One region of the Ornithinimicrobium cryptoxanthini genome, then DNA from elsewhere that is predicted to be linked to it. Evidence: riboswitches for the same ligand, from Rfam matches in the RefSeq annotation. Region 1 holds a riboswitch; each other region holds the start of a gene.

Region 1 (5,061 bases):
ACCTGCCTTGTCGACATAGAACGCTCGGATGCGGTCCATGTCAGCCGTGACATCTCCAGTCATCTCCAGGGTCGGACCCAGACCTGTCGTCATCGTGGTGCGGTCGACATAGCCGAGCGTCACCGGCATCCCGCTCTCGCGGGCGATGCGGTAGAAACCGGACTTCCAACGCGTGTGTCCCCCACGGGTTCCGTCGGGAGTGACCACGAGTCCGAAGACCTCGCCCGCGCCCACTAGCTCGACCACCTCGTCGACGACACGCCCCGCGTTCGACCGGTCGACGGGAATGCCACCGAGGGCTCGCATCAGCGGACCACGCCAGCCGGTGAAGAGGGTGTGCTTGCCCAGCCACCGGATGTCCATGTCCAGGCGCCAGGTGATGCCCAGCATCAGGATGAAGTCCCAGTTGGAGGTGTGGGGTGCACCGACGAGCACCGTGGGCCGGTCCGGTGCGGGCGCGGTGGACAGTTTCCAGCGGCTGAGCGACCAGAAGGCGCGAGCCGCAAGGCGTCGAATCATGGTCCTACGGTAGTGGCGGGGGGACCCGATGGTCACGAAAGGCCCCCGCCGAGGCGGGGGCCTTTGTGATGCGTGCTAGAACGTGTGGCTCAGACGCGACCGTAGCCGCTCACACCGCTGAAGACGGCGCGCAGCTGGGTCGGGATGCCCGGACGGCCCGAGTCATAGACCATGCCGTTGCCGGCGTAGATGCCGACGTGGTAGGCCGGGTAGCCCCAGAACACCAGGTCGCCGGGCTGCGGGTTGCTCACCGGGGTGGCATAGGACTGCTGGCCAGCCGCGCTGCGGGGGAGGTTGATCCCGACCTGCGCGAAGACGAAGGAGGTGTAGCCAGAGCAGTCGAAGCCGGTGCTCGGGCTGGTCCCGCCGTAGGAGTACATGATGCCGGTGTAGGCCGCCGCGACGCCCAGCACGCCACCGCTGTTGGACACCGGGGCCGGCGCCGGCGCCGGAGCGGCAGCCGCAGCAGGCGCCGGAGCGGCAGCGGGTGCCGGGGCGGCCGCGCGCTCGTTGGTGCGGCTGGCGCTGGACTCGGTCCGCTCCGAGGTCGTGCTGGAGGTGGACTGCGTCGCCTCCTCAGCGGGGGCGGCCGGAGCGGCCTCAACCACGGGCTCGGGCTCTTCGACGACCGGGGTCACGCCGGTGAAGCCGAGGTCGCCGAAGCTGGTCTCGACCTCCTTGGGTGCGGCGATCGCGACGGCCGGAAGGTCGGTGGGCTCGGCCATGACGGGCATGGCGGTCGCGAGCAGGTCAACTGCGCTCAGCGGCGACTGGTCGGCGCTGAGGAGTCCCTCGCTGGCAGCCTTGGCAGTCACGACGGCAGCGACCTCCTCGACGAAGCCCTGCGGGCTGGCCGCGCTGGCGGGCGCCACAGCGGCGGCCAGGAGGCCGCCAGAGGTCGCAACAACAGCGGTCGTCTTGGCCGAGCGGGTGATCGTGGTGCCGGCGGCGGTGAGCCGGCTGGGCGCGCGGTGGCGACCGGTGGGGCGAATGGTCACGGTGTACCTCTCCATGGCCTACGGGGTGAGCTGTCGGGCTCGGGCTGGAGTTGCCCGGAGGCGCTGGCGAGCCAGCATCTCTTAGCCCCAAGGGGCGGTGAAGCCCCAGTGTTGGGTCCCCCGCTCCTGCCAGCGGTAGTTCTCTGAGATCCCAACCGCAGTGACAGGACTCAGCTTCTGCGGCAGGAGCGCCTCCGGGGAGAGGCAGCGAGGTAAACAGTACACACAGGATCTAGCAATTGTCACAATTTGGTAAAGAGCCTGTGGACAACCTCGGTCGGCCGACGGAGGCCAATCGCCGATGACCTGCGGCAACGCCAGCGGGCTTTGCCAGACTCCCAGGGTTCTTGTGAGGGACTTCACAAGCGTCGCTGTGCAACCTCGGCGGGTCCCGGCACGTCTATCAACAGGCACTCGGAGGGCCGGATTCGAGCCCGGCTGCTAGACCGTCTCGACGAAGATGTGAGCGGCCACCGCGCGAGGCAGGGAGACCGCTGCGTCACCCTCCCCGGCCCCGACGACCACGACCCGCTCCCCCTCGACCCGGGCCGAGACGGTCTGTCCGGGTGCCACGCCCGCCTCACCCAGCAGCGCGAGCACCTCAGGCTCCACCTGAGCCGGCTCCCCGATGCGGACCACCACCAGCTCCAGCTCCTGGGCACCCACCAGGGCGTCGACCATGTGCTCACCGGCTGCTCGACCGGTGGTGCCGAACGACGGGTCCAGCTCGGCCAGGCCCGGGATCGGGTTGCCGTATGGCGAGACGCGGGGGTCGTCGATGATCGCCAGGATGCGCTGCTCGACCTGGTCACTCATGACGTGCTCCCAGCGGCAAGCCTCCTCATGGACGTGCGGCAGGTCAAGGCCGATCACGTCCACCAGGAGCCGCTCGGCCAGGCGGTGCTTGCGCATGACACGCACCGCCGTGCGCCGACCATGCGCGGTGAACTCCAGGGTCCGGTCGTCGTGCAGGACTACGAGCCCGTCGCGCTCCATCCGGGCCACCGTCTGCGAGACGGTCGGGCCGGAGTGGTCCAGCCGCTCGGCGATGCGGGCCCGCAGGGCCACCACCCCGTCCTCCTCCAGCTCGAGGATGGACTTCAGATACATCTCGGTGGTGTCGATCAGATCGCTCATGGGGGGCCTCCGTCGCGGCTCAAGGTCTCACCTGATCCTACTGAGGCGCCTCATCCCGGCTCGCCCAGCGTCTTCCCAGGGTCCAGCACCTACCATGGGTCGGGAACTCGACGACTTCCCAGGAGAACCATGGCCCGGCCTGACCAGACCAAACCCAAGAACACGTCCCAGCGCGGCAAGAAGGCCCAGGGCAACAAGGGCAACGCCAACGACCGGCAGGCCCGGGTAGCCCAGATCCAGAAGCAGGCCAAGTCGAGCGAACGCCGCAGCCTCTCGGCGATCTGGATCGGGCTCGGCCTCGTGCTCGTGCTCATCGTCGGCATGGTCACTTGGGCGGTCATCGACCAGAACAACAACCGCCCGGGCATGGGCGCGGTCGTGACCTATGACGAGCTGGACGACCCATCCGACGACCTGGGTCGCAACCACGTCGAGACCAGGGTGGAGTACCAGCAGAATCCCCCCGTCGGCGGCGACCACAACAAGGCCTGGCTCAACTGCGGCATCTATGAGGAGCCGGTGCCCAACCACCACGCCGTCCACTCGTTGGAGCACGGTGCCATCTGGCTGACCTACCAGCCGGGCGTCTCCGAGGGCGACCTGTCCGAGCTGCGTGACCTGGCTTCGCAGCCCTTCGTGATCCTGTCCCCGAACGAAGGTCAGGAGCACCCCGTCATGGCGACGGCATGGGGCCGTCAGCTGGGCGTGGAGTCCGGTGACGACACGCGGCTCGTGCAGTTCATCCGCGACTGGCGGCAGGGCCCGCAGACGCCGGAGCCGGGTGCCGTCTGCACCGGCGGCACCAGCGTCGACCTGGTCGGGGGCTGACGTGACAAGCCGCCCCACCGACACCACACCCAGCGACACCAGCGGTGAGGCCACCCGCAGCGTCACGCTCATCGCGGGCACCGCGATCCTGGCCCTGCTCGTGGGCACGCTCCTGGGGTGGCTCGTCTTTGCCGACTCCACCCCGGGGGACGACAGCGTCGAGGCGGGCTTCGCCCGCGACATGACCGAGCACCACGCCCAGGCGGTCGAGATGTCGCTGCAGGTGATCCACACCACCGACGACCAGGACATCCGCACCCTGGCCACGGACATCGCGTCCACCCAGGGCAACCAGATGGGCCAGATGGAGGGCTGGATCCGCACCTGGGACCTGCCGATGGCCGCGAGCGGCGAGCGCATGGCCTGGATGGCTGACGTCGAGGGCTATGACGACCACTCCATGGCCGAGCACCACGCGACGGGGGCCATGATGCCCGGCATGGCGACCCCGGCCCAGATGGAGGAGCTGCGCTCGCTGGAGGGCGAGGCGGCAGACATCCTCTATCTGCAGCTGATGACCACACACCACATCGCTGGCATCGACATGGCCCAGGCCGCGCTCGATGCCGGCGTGGAGGATGAGGTCCAACGGCTGTCCGCAGCCATGGTCAACGGCCAGGAGGCCGAGATCGCGCTGATGACCGACATGCTGCACGCCCGTGATGCACAGACCCTCGAGGAGTCAGGCGAGGACGCCGACCACTGACGCGTATGCCGTGGGGCCCGGGGGCTGCTCAGCTCACGGCTGCAGTCGGCTGAGTGACCACGACGAGGCGTCGTCCAGGTCGCCGTCGCCCGTGCGGGTGAAGACCAGCCGGTCATGCAGCCGGTTGATCCGCCCACCCCAGAGCTCCACCCGGTGCGGGCGCAGCCGGACCCCGCCCCACTGCTCCGGCACCGGGACGTCATCTGGGCGCCCTCGGTCCGGGAAGCGGACGGCATACTCCCGGTAGGCCGCCTCGAGCTGGGCCCGGCCGGCCACCGGCTGTGACTGGTGCGAGGCCCACGCGCTGATCCGCGCCCCCCACGGCCGGGCGCTGAAGTAGTCCTCCACCTCCGCGCGGCCCAGCAGCTCGGCGGTGCCGCGGAACCTAATGGCACGGAACATCGTGGGCCAGGTCAGGCTCGCCGCGAGTTGCGGGCGCGCCGTGATCTGCCGCCCCTTCGTCGAGGTCAGGTTGGTCACGAAGCCTGGACCGCGCGGGTCCAGGAAGCGCATCAGCACGGTCCGCACGTCCGGCCCGTCATCGTCGACCGTGGCGACCGACAACGCGTCCGGCTCGGGGACGTCCCCCACCTCCCGCTGGCGGGCGCGCGCCTCCTCGACCCACCGGCTGACCTGCTGGAACGGGGTGGGGGCGAGCTCACCCTCGCTCAGTCCCTCCCCGACATACTCGAGCCGTCCGGTCTCGTGGTGGTCGCCTTTGGTCACGCCATGAGTATGCCGCGCGCTTAGGCTGGAGAGGCAACTGACCTTCAGGAGGTGCACGATGGCAGGCAAGGGCAGCGCAGCCGGCAAGCTCATCAAGTACGGACCGATCGCGGCTGCGGCAGCGCAGAAGTTCGGCCCGGTCGTCTG
Region 2 (5,061 bases), 120 kb from region 1:
TATGCCGGTCGCGCACGTCGAGCCGCTCGTGCACCACCCCCGGGGTCGGGTCCGCGGGGTCGCGGACATCGGTGGCGATGACCGCGTGACCGTCGGCGACCAGGCCCGGCACCACGGAGGAGCCCAGGAAGCCCGACGCCCCGGTGACCAGGACCTTCACCGGGCACTCTCCACGGCGACCACCGGCTCGTCGGCCGATGGGCTGACGCCGGTGCGCGCCCGCCATACGGCCGCCACGGCCAGGCCCGCGATGATGTCCCAGATGCCCCACCAGGCGGCGACCAGGGCCATGCCACCCAGCCCGTCGAAGAAGCTGAAGACCAGCAGCAGACCCAGCCCCGCGTTGCGGATGCCGACCTCGAAGGTGGAGGCCTTGACCGACGCCTGCGACAGCCGCGCGCCCCGGCCGATGACATATCCGAGCGCGAGCGCCAGGGCGTCGTGGGCGAAGACCGCCACGACGACCAGCCCGATGTAGGCCGTGAAGATCGCCCAGTTCGAGGCGATGCCGACACCGATGATCCCGGCCAGCCCGAGGAAGGCGACCGGACCGACCACCCTGCGGGCCCGTGCCGCAAACCCTGGGAACCGGTGGGCGATGAAGATGCCGACGACGAACGGCAGGCCGATGACGAGCAGGATCTCCAGGAGCATGTCGAACGGGTTGAGCGAGATGTCGCGCAACAGGTCACGGCCGGAGGGGTGCAGCGACCCCCAGAAGGCCAGGTTCACCGGCATCAGGAAGATCGACAGCACATTGCCGACGGCCGTCATCGACACCGACAGGGCCACGTCGCCGCCCGCCCGGTGGGTCAGGATGTTGGAGACATTGCCCGGTGGGCAGCACGCCACGAGGATCAGGCCCAGGGCGATGGAGCCGCGCAGGTCCAGCGCGAGCGTCAGCGCAAAGGTGATGGCCGGCAGCAGGAGGAACTGGGCGACGACGACCACGATGATGGCCCACGGGTGGCGCACCGCCCGGGCGAAGTCGGAGACCCGGGTGTCCAGTGCCACGCCGAGCAGGATGAGCGCCAGCACGATCCGCAGGGTGGTGATCGACCCCTCGTCGAAGGCGATCCGGATCGCGTCAACATCGGTCACGGCGTCACTCCCAGCTCGGCGGTCTGCGCGCGGACCGCGCGGCGGTAGGCATCCTTGTTGACGTAGTAGGCCATCCGCTCCACACCCAGGTAGTCGTAGCCTCCGGTCAGGTCTGGCCAGCTCGAGCGGTCCGACGCCCGGGCCCGCATCGTGGCGGCCCGCTCCGGGGCGCTGCGTTGTGCCGCCAGATAGGCGGCGACCAGCTCGGCCTGCTCGTAACGGCCCTGCCAGCCGATGCCCGCGGCCTCCACCATGCCGACCACGAAGAGGTTGTCCACCGCCGGGCTGGCGACCTGCAGATAGAGCGAGGGTGCCCCGGAGCCCTCCGGCCAGGAGAGCAGCGAGCGCTCCACGAACGGGTAGTGCAGGCGGTAGCCGGTGGCGAGGACCACCACGTCATAGGCCTGCCGGGACCCGTCGCGGAAGACGACGCCGTCACCGTCGAGACGCTCCAGGTCGGGGCGGACCGTGACGTCCCCGTGTCCCGCGTGGTGCAGGATCAGGCTGTTGACAACCGGGTGCGACTCATAGAGCTTGTGGTCGGGCTCGGGGAAGCCGAAGCGGGTCGGGTCGCCGGTGAACATCCGCAGCAGCCGGGTGTCGACGGCCTGCTTGATCCGCGCCGGCAGCGGACGGCCCCCGTTGAGCGTGTCGGCGGGGCGACCGAAGACGTATTTGGGGACGAAGTGATAGCCGCGGCGCATGCTGATGTCGACGCTGGCGGCGTGGTGGACCGCGTCGACGGCGATGTCGCACCCCGAGTTGCCGCCACCGACGACGAGGACCCGCTTGCCGGCGAAGACCTCGCCGTGCTTGTAGGCCGCGGTGTGGAACAGCTCGCCGTCGAAGTGGCCGGGCAGGTCGGGCACGTTCGGCTCGGACAGCGTGCCGTTGGCGATGATCACCCCGGCGTGGGTCTGCTCCTGGGGTATGCCGCCAGGCCCGGTGCTGCGGACCACCCACCGATCGCCGTCGGGCACGACCTCGGCGACCTCGGTCCCGAAGCGGTAGCCCGCGCGCAGGTCGAACCGGTCGGCGAAGGAGGCGAAGTAGTCCAGCAGGTGCCGGTGCGAGGGGTAGTCGGGCGTGCCCGCCGGCATGGGGTGCTCGGTGAACTCGGTCGTCGTCCGGCTCGAGATGAGATGGGCAGAGGCATACACCGTGCTGCGAGGGGCCTCGATGTCCCACAGCCCGCCGACACCGTCGGCCAGCTCGTAGCCGGTCCACGGCAGGCCGAACCGCTGCAGGTTGCGGGCCGCGGCCAGCCCGGAGGGGCCCGCGCCGATCACCGCATAGGTGGACGTGTCCGTCATCTCTCTCCTCGAGACTGGCCCGTGGAGCCCCCGACAGGAGTCGAACCCGCGACCGTCCGCTTACAAGGCGGATGCTCTACCAACTGAGCTACAGGGGCGTGCCGCTGCAGAGCAGCGACGCAGGAGCCGACCACCGCGGCCGGCAACGACGACGATGCTACCTGCCTGTCGGCATACCCACCGCCTTGGCTGGAGCTGGAGCTGCCCGGCGACTCAGCCGATGACGTTGGCGTTCAGGTGCTTCTGCAGGGCGAGGACCGTGCGGTAGTTCATGAAGGTCGAACCGTCGCGGGAGATGCCGAGGTAGTCCTGCAGCGCCGCCTGCGAGTTCGGGCCCCAGATGCCGTCGGGATAAGTGCCGACCTTGGTCTGCAGCGCCCTGGTCGTGATCGGCCCGAAGATGCCGTCCTGGGTGGTGCCGACCCAGCGCTGGATCGCCTTGGTGGTCAGCGGGCCGCGGATCCCGTCGCGCACCAGCGGTGCCATCACCTGCGCGCTGGCGCTGCGCGAGGGAGCGGTGGTCTCACGCGGCGGGGCCGGGGCGGTGGTGCTGGCGCCACCGTTGTCGCGGGTCAGCCCGGCGCGCACAGAGCAGACCGGCCACGCGCCGGGGCCCTGCACTGCCAGCACCTTCTGCGCGACGGCGATCTGCTGGGCCTTGGACGCCTGGTGGGCATAGCTGGCGTACTGCTGGCCGCCGAAACCGACCCAGGTGGGGTGATAGAACTGCAGCCCGCCATAGAAGCCGTTGCCGGTGTTGATGGACCAGTTGCCGCTGGACTCGCACATCGCGACCCGGTCCCAGACCGAGTCGGCGCTCGCGGCAGGCGCGGTCAGGCCGATGCCTGCGGCGGCCGCAGCAGCGGCCACCGTGAAGCCGCCCGCGCGGCGCGCGATCGGGGCGCACGCGAGGGGCGTGCGCGGCTTGCGGTGCTTGGCAGGTGCCATGGACAGATCTACCTTCCTGACGTGTGCCTGCGGGGTTAGCTGTCGGGTTCGGGCTGTCAGGTGCCCGGCCGCCGTGGCGGCTTCACCCCAAGACGTCGGGGGACGTCGATCTGGGTTCCCCGCCCTCGTCACGCGCCCGGACCGTCCGGAGAGGGTCCCCTGGTGACGAGGTGAGGCACTGAGGGGGACACACGCGTCGCGTGCTGCTGGCATGCACTTGTGGGTCCGGGTGGACCGGGTGACAGGCTACCGAGATCGGCAGATCGTGGCTAGGCCTGCTGTGGACAGACCCCGTCGTCGCACGTCAGGGGCGCAGCGTCAGGGGCGCAGCGTCAGGGGCGCAGCGTCAGGGGCGCAGCGTCTGCGGGATGAGATCGCTGAAGGGCGCGTCGGTCCAGGTGGTCGGCCACCAGGAGACCTCGCCGCCGTCGAGCACCATCCACGCCAGCAGCGCGACACCACCGACGAGCAGCAACGTCGCCACGATCTGCGAGGCGATCTGAGAGGGCAGCACGGCGCGCACCAGCGTGCGCGAGCCGCGACGAAGCGCCAGTCCGCCGGGCCCCCACCACGCCATCAGGGTGCCCAGCGCCGTGCCGACCGCGACCGGCACCGGGTGCTCGACCCCGAGCGAGGCCACTCCCATGGCCGTGAGTCCGCCGGCGGTGATGACCGTCGCGGCGAGCGCGAAGGCGATCGGGAGCAGCATCGCCAGGCCGGTCGACAGCACCGCCACGAAGAGGTGCCACGGGCTGGCGATCACCGCCAGCGGCACGTCGGAGCGCCGGCGCCCCGCCTCGTGCCGGCGCAGCACCAGGGACGTCACCGAGTGGTCGACGGTGCGCGCCAGCACCGACCAGATCGCCAGCAGGCCCCACGCCAGCAGAGGCACCAAAGCCGCGAGACCCACGACCGCGACCAGTGCCGTGGCGAGCGTGCCGCTGCGCATCGGACGGCCGATGCGAGGGTCCGGCCGGCGCATCGGCTGACCGAAGCGGTCCGGGGTGTCGTATGGCGACGGGTTGGCGTATGGATCCTGTCCCGGGCCGCCGTAGGGAGCCTGCGGGGCGCCGTAGGGCGCCGGCCCGGATGCGGCATCAGGAGACAGGGCAGGAGCCGTGAGCGGAACCTGCTGGGGGGCCACGCGAGTCTGTGGTGTGGGCGGCACGGGCTGCACCCTGGTCTGCTGCGCCTGCGGGGTGAGGCTCGTCTGGGGAGCGGCCTGCTCGGTTCTGGGCCGGGGCGCGTGCATGGTCAGCGCCTCGGTGACGGGCCGGTGCGCGGCATACAGCTCCAGGGCACGCATCACCTCATCACTGTGCGGCCGCCGGTCCGGCTCGGGGTCCAGTGCCGCCGCGAGCAGGGGCCGCAGCGCCGGGTCGACCTCCTCCAGCTGGGTGCGCCCGCGGATCACCCGGTCGAGCACCACGGCCATGGGCCCGCGGCCGAAGGGCGGCTGCCCGCTGGCCGCGAACGCGAGCGTGGCCGCCCAGCCCCACCAGTCGGTCGCCTCGGTGACTGCCCCGCCCTCGACCACCTCGGGCGAGAGATAGCCGGGCGTGCCCATCACCAGGCCGGTCATCGTCAGGCGCACGTCGTCGGCGACCTGGGCGATGCCGAAGTCGATCACGACCGGGTCGGAGCCGACCATCAGCACGTTGCCCGGCTTGAGGTCACGGTGCACGATCCCGGCGCGGTG
Region 3 (5,061 bases), 1.3 Mb from region 1:
CCCGACTCATCGGGTGGGTCGTCGCCCTCGAAGACGACGTGACCCACGGCTGTCACGTCGCCGGTCGCAGCGCCCGCAGTCACGCGCAGCTGGCGCGTGGGGAGACTGAGCGGTGGGTATGGCGCGGGGTGAGACATGCGGACTCCTTGACTCGGCGGGAGAGTGGGGACACCTGTGTCGTGGGGTGGACTTCCACGACGTGCCACGAGCATGACCTCGCCCCTGCCCGTGCGACATCACCCGCAGTGGGTGGATCGCGCGAGGTGTCCACCGATGAGAGTGGCCTCATGCATGTCGCCATCGGCAGCGACAACGGAACTCTCGAATGTAGTCTTCAACACAGCCAAGGAGGCTCACCATGTCGGAGAATCGTTCTGCCACACCGCAGTTGATGCCAGACGCGCTCTCTCCGACTGATCCCCAGCCGATGACACGCTGGGAACGACTGCTGCACCGCCCCAGCCTGTTGGGCATGGTGCTCGCCGCCTGGCTCTTCGCCGAGTCGCTGGCTCCGTCCCTGCTGGCCCGTTCCTGGCTCTTCCAGGGTGTCGTCACCGGGGCCTCGGTGGCACTCGGCTACGGCATCGGACTGGGCCTGACACGGCTGGGCAAGTTGCTCCGAGCGCGCTTCGGCTGGGGGTTGCAGCCCTTGACGCCCAGCTCCGATCAGACTCTGCGCATCATCCTCTTTGTGCTCGTCGCGGTCTTGTGCCTCTGGGCGGTGGTCGGGGCAGTCCCCGAACATAGGTGGACCTGGGACAGGCTCGGTTATGAACGCTCCTCGTTCTGGTTTGTCTATTTCGGCTCCCTGCTCCTGGCCCTGGTCCTGGCCCTGGTGCTGTTCGGGCTCGGTCGCCTCCTGAAGATCATGTGGGTCCGGACCACGCACGTTGGCGCCCGGATGCTCCCGGCCTGGATCGCTGGGGCGCTGGCGCTGGTGCTGGTGGGCTGGGTGGTGTTGGCGTCACTCAACACCTTCGTCTTCCAGCGCACGATCGACGGCATCAATGACACCTTCGCGCGTGGCGACCTGAGCCTCGAGAACGCCCCGCCACTGCCCACTTCTGCGTTGCGCTCCGGTGGGCCCGCCTCGATGATGGCCTGGGATGAGATCGGCCTGCAGGGACGCCACTTCCTCTCCGGTGGAGTGGGCACCGAGCAGCTGGCTGACTTCGCGACCGGCGAGGTGACCGAGCCAATCCGGGTCTATGCGGGGCGGGCGAGTGCCGAGACGGTGACCGAACGGGTCGACCTGGTCATGGACGAGATGGAGCGCTTCGGTGCCTTTGACCGTGAGGGGTTGCTGGTGATGATTCCCACCGGCACGGGATGGATCAACGAGCAGATCGTCCAGCCCCTGGAGTACTTCTACGGCGGTGACATCGCCACCGTGTCGATGCAGTACTCACACCTGCCCAGCCCACTGGCGTTCGTCGCTGAGTCTGAGGCCGCTGGCGAGACGGCTGCCGCGCTCCTCGAGGCTGTGGAGGAGCGTGTTGCTGCACTGGAGGGAGATCGACCCACGATCTACATGGCCGGTGAGAGCCTCGGCTCCTCCGGCGGCTCGCAGGCCTTTGACTCCCTGGAGGACAGCCGAGAGCGTGTCGCGGGAGCAGTCTGGGTGGGATCTCCCGAGACCATGCACCTGCGCCGGGAGGCCGAGCGCACCCGCGCGCCAGGGTCGCTGCAGATCAGACCGATCGTCGGCGACGGCAAGACCTTCCTGTTTGCCAACCGCCAGAGCGACATGGAGGGAGCCACAGCACACTCGGTCTTCCTCCAACAGGCGGACGACCCCATCGTCTGGTGGGACTGGGACCTGCTCGTCACCGAGCCAGACTGGCTGGAAGAGCCACTCGACGCCGCGGTGAACCCGGCGATGGACTGGACCCCGGTGGCCACGTTCCTGCAGGTCGCGGTCGACATGGCAGTCGGCAACGACTTCGACCAGGACCACGGACATCTTTACGGGACGCAACCGTTGAGTGCGTGGTATGCCGTGGTGCAACCGGAGGGGTGGGACGCCGAGCGGCTGGAGTCGCTGCGCCAACGACTAGAAGAGGTGGAGCGCTGACCGATGCCCGAGGACCTGGTCGTGTCCGTGGCGTCGGGCCAGTCAGTCGGATCGAGGCTTCGGTGGCGAGGCTCGCCGGAGCCAGCCGCCGCCGTAGAGTGCCCACAGGACGAGAAGTGGCTGGAGGAAGAGCCGCGCCAGCGCACGGCATACTCGGCCAGTTCCATCCGGTGAGGAGCCTCAGCGGTGCTTTGGTCCAAGAAGGAGTCCTCATCCTCAGGGGTAGGCTGAGGACGAACCGGGCATCGGGCTGGCCCGGTTGTCGACGGTGAGCGAACCACCGTGGGCGTGGGCGATCTGTCAGGCGATGGCCAGCCCGAGCGGACGAAGCGTCCGCATACAGGCTCGCAGTCAGCGATAGGACTGCCACGGCCGTCACCCTGCACCTCGAGGTGGGCCGAAATACCGCTCGAGGACAGGGTCACCGTGACCATGCTGTTTCGAGTTTCAGGCGCGACCAGCTGCCATCAGCCCGGAGGCGTAGTTGATGCCGCTGATCTTGGAACCGTCCCAGCTGGACCAGTCGCGGAGGGAGTGGATGACCTGCCCGCCCCCGAGGTAGATGGCTACGTGGAAGATGCCAGAGGGGGAGCCGTTGCTGCTGTAGAAGAGCAGGTCGCCTCGTTGGATCTCGGAAAGGGAGACCCGGCTCGTGGCGTGGTACTGGGCTTCGCTCCCGTGCGGGATGCTGATGCCGGCGGCACGGAAGGCCGCTGTGGTGAAGCCGGAGCAGTCGTAGGCACCGCCGCTGTTCGATCCCCAGCTGTAGGGAAGTCCCAGGTTGGCCTGTGCCCAGGCGATGGCTGCCTCGGCGCCTTGGCCACCGACGGGGGCCACGGGTGCAACCGGCTCGGCCGGCGCCTCCTGCCGGGACTCCGACCGGCTGCCCGCGCTGTCTTCCTCGCGGGTCTGCGCGGCGGAGACCCCCGCGTCACTGAGATTCTCGGAAGCCGGCGCGGTGCTCTCGTTCGCCACCTCCACCGGCTCCGGCTCCGGCTCCGGCTCCGGTGCCGGCTCCGGTGCCGGGGTCACGCCGGTAAAGCCAAGTTCGCCAAAGTGGCTGTGCTGCTCAACGTCATCCGGGGCTGGTGCCGGGAGCGCTTGCACAGGAACGTCTCTGGCCGGCTCGGCGGTCACACGGAGCGAGGCAGCAGAGCTGGGAGTGGAGCTCTGATCGATCACCATCGGGCGCTGAATGCCTTCCGGAGCCGGGAGCGGGTCAGTGCCGATGACACCGAAGGCTGTCGCTGGGGGCGCGGGCACGGAGGTCGCGGCCCCAAGGGCGGCCACGAGCAGGCCGGAGGCCGCCACGGTGGCGGTTCCGGTCACGGGACGGGGCAGGTTGAGTGGGGCGCGGTGGCGCCCGGGTATGCGTCGCTTCACGGGTTTACCTCTCCTGCGCCTGCGGGGTTAGCTGTCGGGCTCGGGCTGGAGTTGCCCGGGAAACGGCCCAGTGTTCGTGAGCCGAACCTTCGCCCCGGAGGAACGCAAGGCGTTCCACTTCATGGGTCCCCCGCTCTTGTCATGCGGACTTCTCGTGTGACCCGCAGCGCTGACAAGACTCGGCGAACGCCCGGGACCCACCAGGGGCAGGTAGGTAACAAAACGATAACGGCCAGGACTCAGTGGAACGCCCTCAGGACCCGAATCATGGTCGTTCTTCATGGAACCTTCATGAAAGCCGGGCAGTGCGTAGGGCACACCGCTGCAGACGGGGGTCTACAGGGCCGGGAGCCACCAGGCGACGGTTGTCCCACGCCCTGGGCCGGGGCTGGTGACCGAGAGATCTCCCCCGTGGGCCTTGACGATGCCGCGGGCAATCGTCAAGCCAACCCCGGAGCCACCGCGCTGTCGGTCGCGGGCGGTGTCGACGCGGTAGAACCGTTCGAGCACGTGCTCCAGAGCGTCGGCGGGGATGCCTTCGCCGGTGTCGGCGAGCGTCACCACGACCCGCTCCCCGGTGGACTGTGCCGAAATGGTGACCGCACCCCCCTCAGGGGTGTGACGCAGCGCGTTGTCCAGCAGGTTCGTCATCACCTGGCCCAACCGATCGGGGTCCGCGCCGACCGTTGGCAGATCCTCCTCAACTTTTTTCGCGAGGCGGACCCCCTTAGCCGCGTAGACCGCCTCGTGTGCAGTGATGGCCTGCTCGATCAGTCGTCCGATGTGCACCGGTTCATGAACCAGGGCCAGATGGTGTTCCTCGATGCGCGAGACGGTGCTGATGTCTTCGGCCAACCGTGCGAGCCGCTGAGTCTGCCCGCGCAGCATCCCCACGGTCGGCGGGTCCAGTTGGGTCACGCCGTCCTCGGTGCCCTCAAGGTAGGCATCCAGGGTGGCGATGGGGGTGCGCATCTCGTGAGCGAGGTCTCCCAGCATCTGCTGGCGCGTGGTCTCGGTGTCCGCGAGCCGGCCTGCCATCTGGTTGAACGAGTCGGCCAGGACCTTAAACTCCGGTCCCAAGGCTGGGGTTTGGACTCTAGCCTCGTAGTCACCTGCTGCGATAGTTGACGCCGCTTCTGCTACCCCTCGCACCAGCCGCGCCACCCGCCTGGTGAGGTAGTAACTCGCGGCCAGCGCGACCACCAGGGCCGCGGCCAGGGCCACCACCAGGGCGAACGTGATTGCAGAACGAAACGCCTCCTCGACGTGGATAGCCTCCACGTCAGGGTTCTCGTGGCCGGCCGCCACCATGTGCTCGCGGAACAGCGCCAGGCCCACGATCTCTGTGACCACCAAAATCGTCGCGAGTCCGACCAGGACGACCAGACCCTGCGCTATGAGAAGGCGGGTCACCAGCCCAGTTGTCCGCAGGCGTTCCCGAAAGCTGACGGAAGCACCTTGCATTAGAGGTCCCCTTCCGGCGAGGAGGTGACCTGTCCGACGTTCAACCGATAGCCCACCCCTCGCACCGTATGGATGAAGCGCGGGCCGCTGGCAGGATCCCCCAGTTTGCGCCGCAGGTGGGCAACGTGGACGTCGACCAG

Evidence for each region. A riboswitch is a leader RNA that binds a small molecule or an ion and turns the genes downstream of it on or off. The one in region 1 is predicted to bind cyclic di-AMP.
Region 2: another riboswitch for cyclic di-AMP. It lies ahead of NF557_RS17510 (transglycosylase family protein); the one in region 1 lies ahead of NF557_RS02325 (C40 family peptidase).
Region 3: another riboswitch for cyclic di-AMP. It lies ahead of NF557_RS08130 (C40 family peptidase); the one in region 1 lies ahead of NF557_RS02325 (C40 family peptidase).

The regions. Positions count from the first base shown of each region.
Region 1 covers NZ_CP099490.1:492,642-497,702, reverse strand. The annotation lists gene NF557_RS02330 (1-acyl-sn-glycerol-3-phosphate acyltransferase) at 1-519, opposite strand, end outside; gene NF557_RS02325 (C40 family peptidase) at 609-1,517, opposite strand; cyclic di-AMP (ydaO/yuaA leader) riboswitch at 1,520-1,666, opposite strand; gene NF557_RS02320 (metal-dependent transcriptional regulator) at 1,959-2,654, opposite strand; gene NF557_RS02315 (thioredoxin-like domain-containing protein) at 2,784-3,482, shown strand; gene NF557_RS02310 (DUF305 domain-containing protein) at 3,484-4,188, shown strand; gene pdxH (pyridoxamine 5'-phosphate oxidase) at 4,222-4,914, opposite strand; gene NF557_RS02300 (hypothetical protein) at 4,973-5,061, shown strand, end outside.
Region 2 covers NZ_CP099490.1:616,524-621,584, reverse strand. The annotation lists gene NF557_RS02900 (NAD-dependent epimerase/dehydratase family protein) at 1-160, opposite strand, end outside; gene NF557_RS02895 (bile acid:sodium symporter family protein) at 157-1,101, opposite strand; gene NF557_RS02890 (flavin-containing monooxygenase) at 1,098-2,414, opposite strand; tRNA gene NF557_RS02885 (tRNA-Thr) at 2,437-2,512, opposite strand; gene NF557_RS17510 (transglycosylase family protein) at 2,628-3,362, opposite strand; cyclic di-AMP (ydaO/yuaA leader) riboswitch at 3,370-3,514, opposite strand; gene NF557_RS02875 (serine/threonine protein kinase) at 3,709-5,061, opposite strand, start outside.
Region 3 covers NZ_CP099490.1:1,771,613-1,776,673, reverse strand. The annotation lists gene NF557_RS08140 (leucyl aminopeptidase family protein) at 1-137, opposite strand, end outside; gene NF557_RS08135 (alpha/beta-hydrolase family protein) at 428-2,074, shown strand; gene NF557_RS08130 (C40 family peptidase) at 2,522-3,106, opposite strand; cyclic di-AMP (ydaO/yuaA leader) riboswitch at 3,459-3,636, opposite strand; gene NF557_RS08125 (sensor histidine kinase) at 3,794-4,870, opposite strand; gene NF557_RS08120 (response regulator transcription factor) at 4,921-5,061, opposite strand, start outside.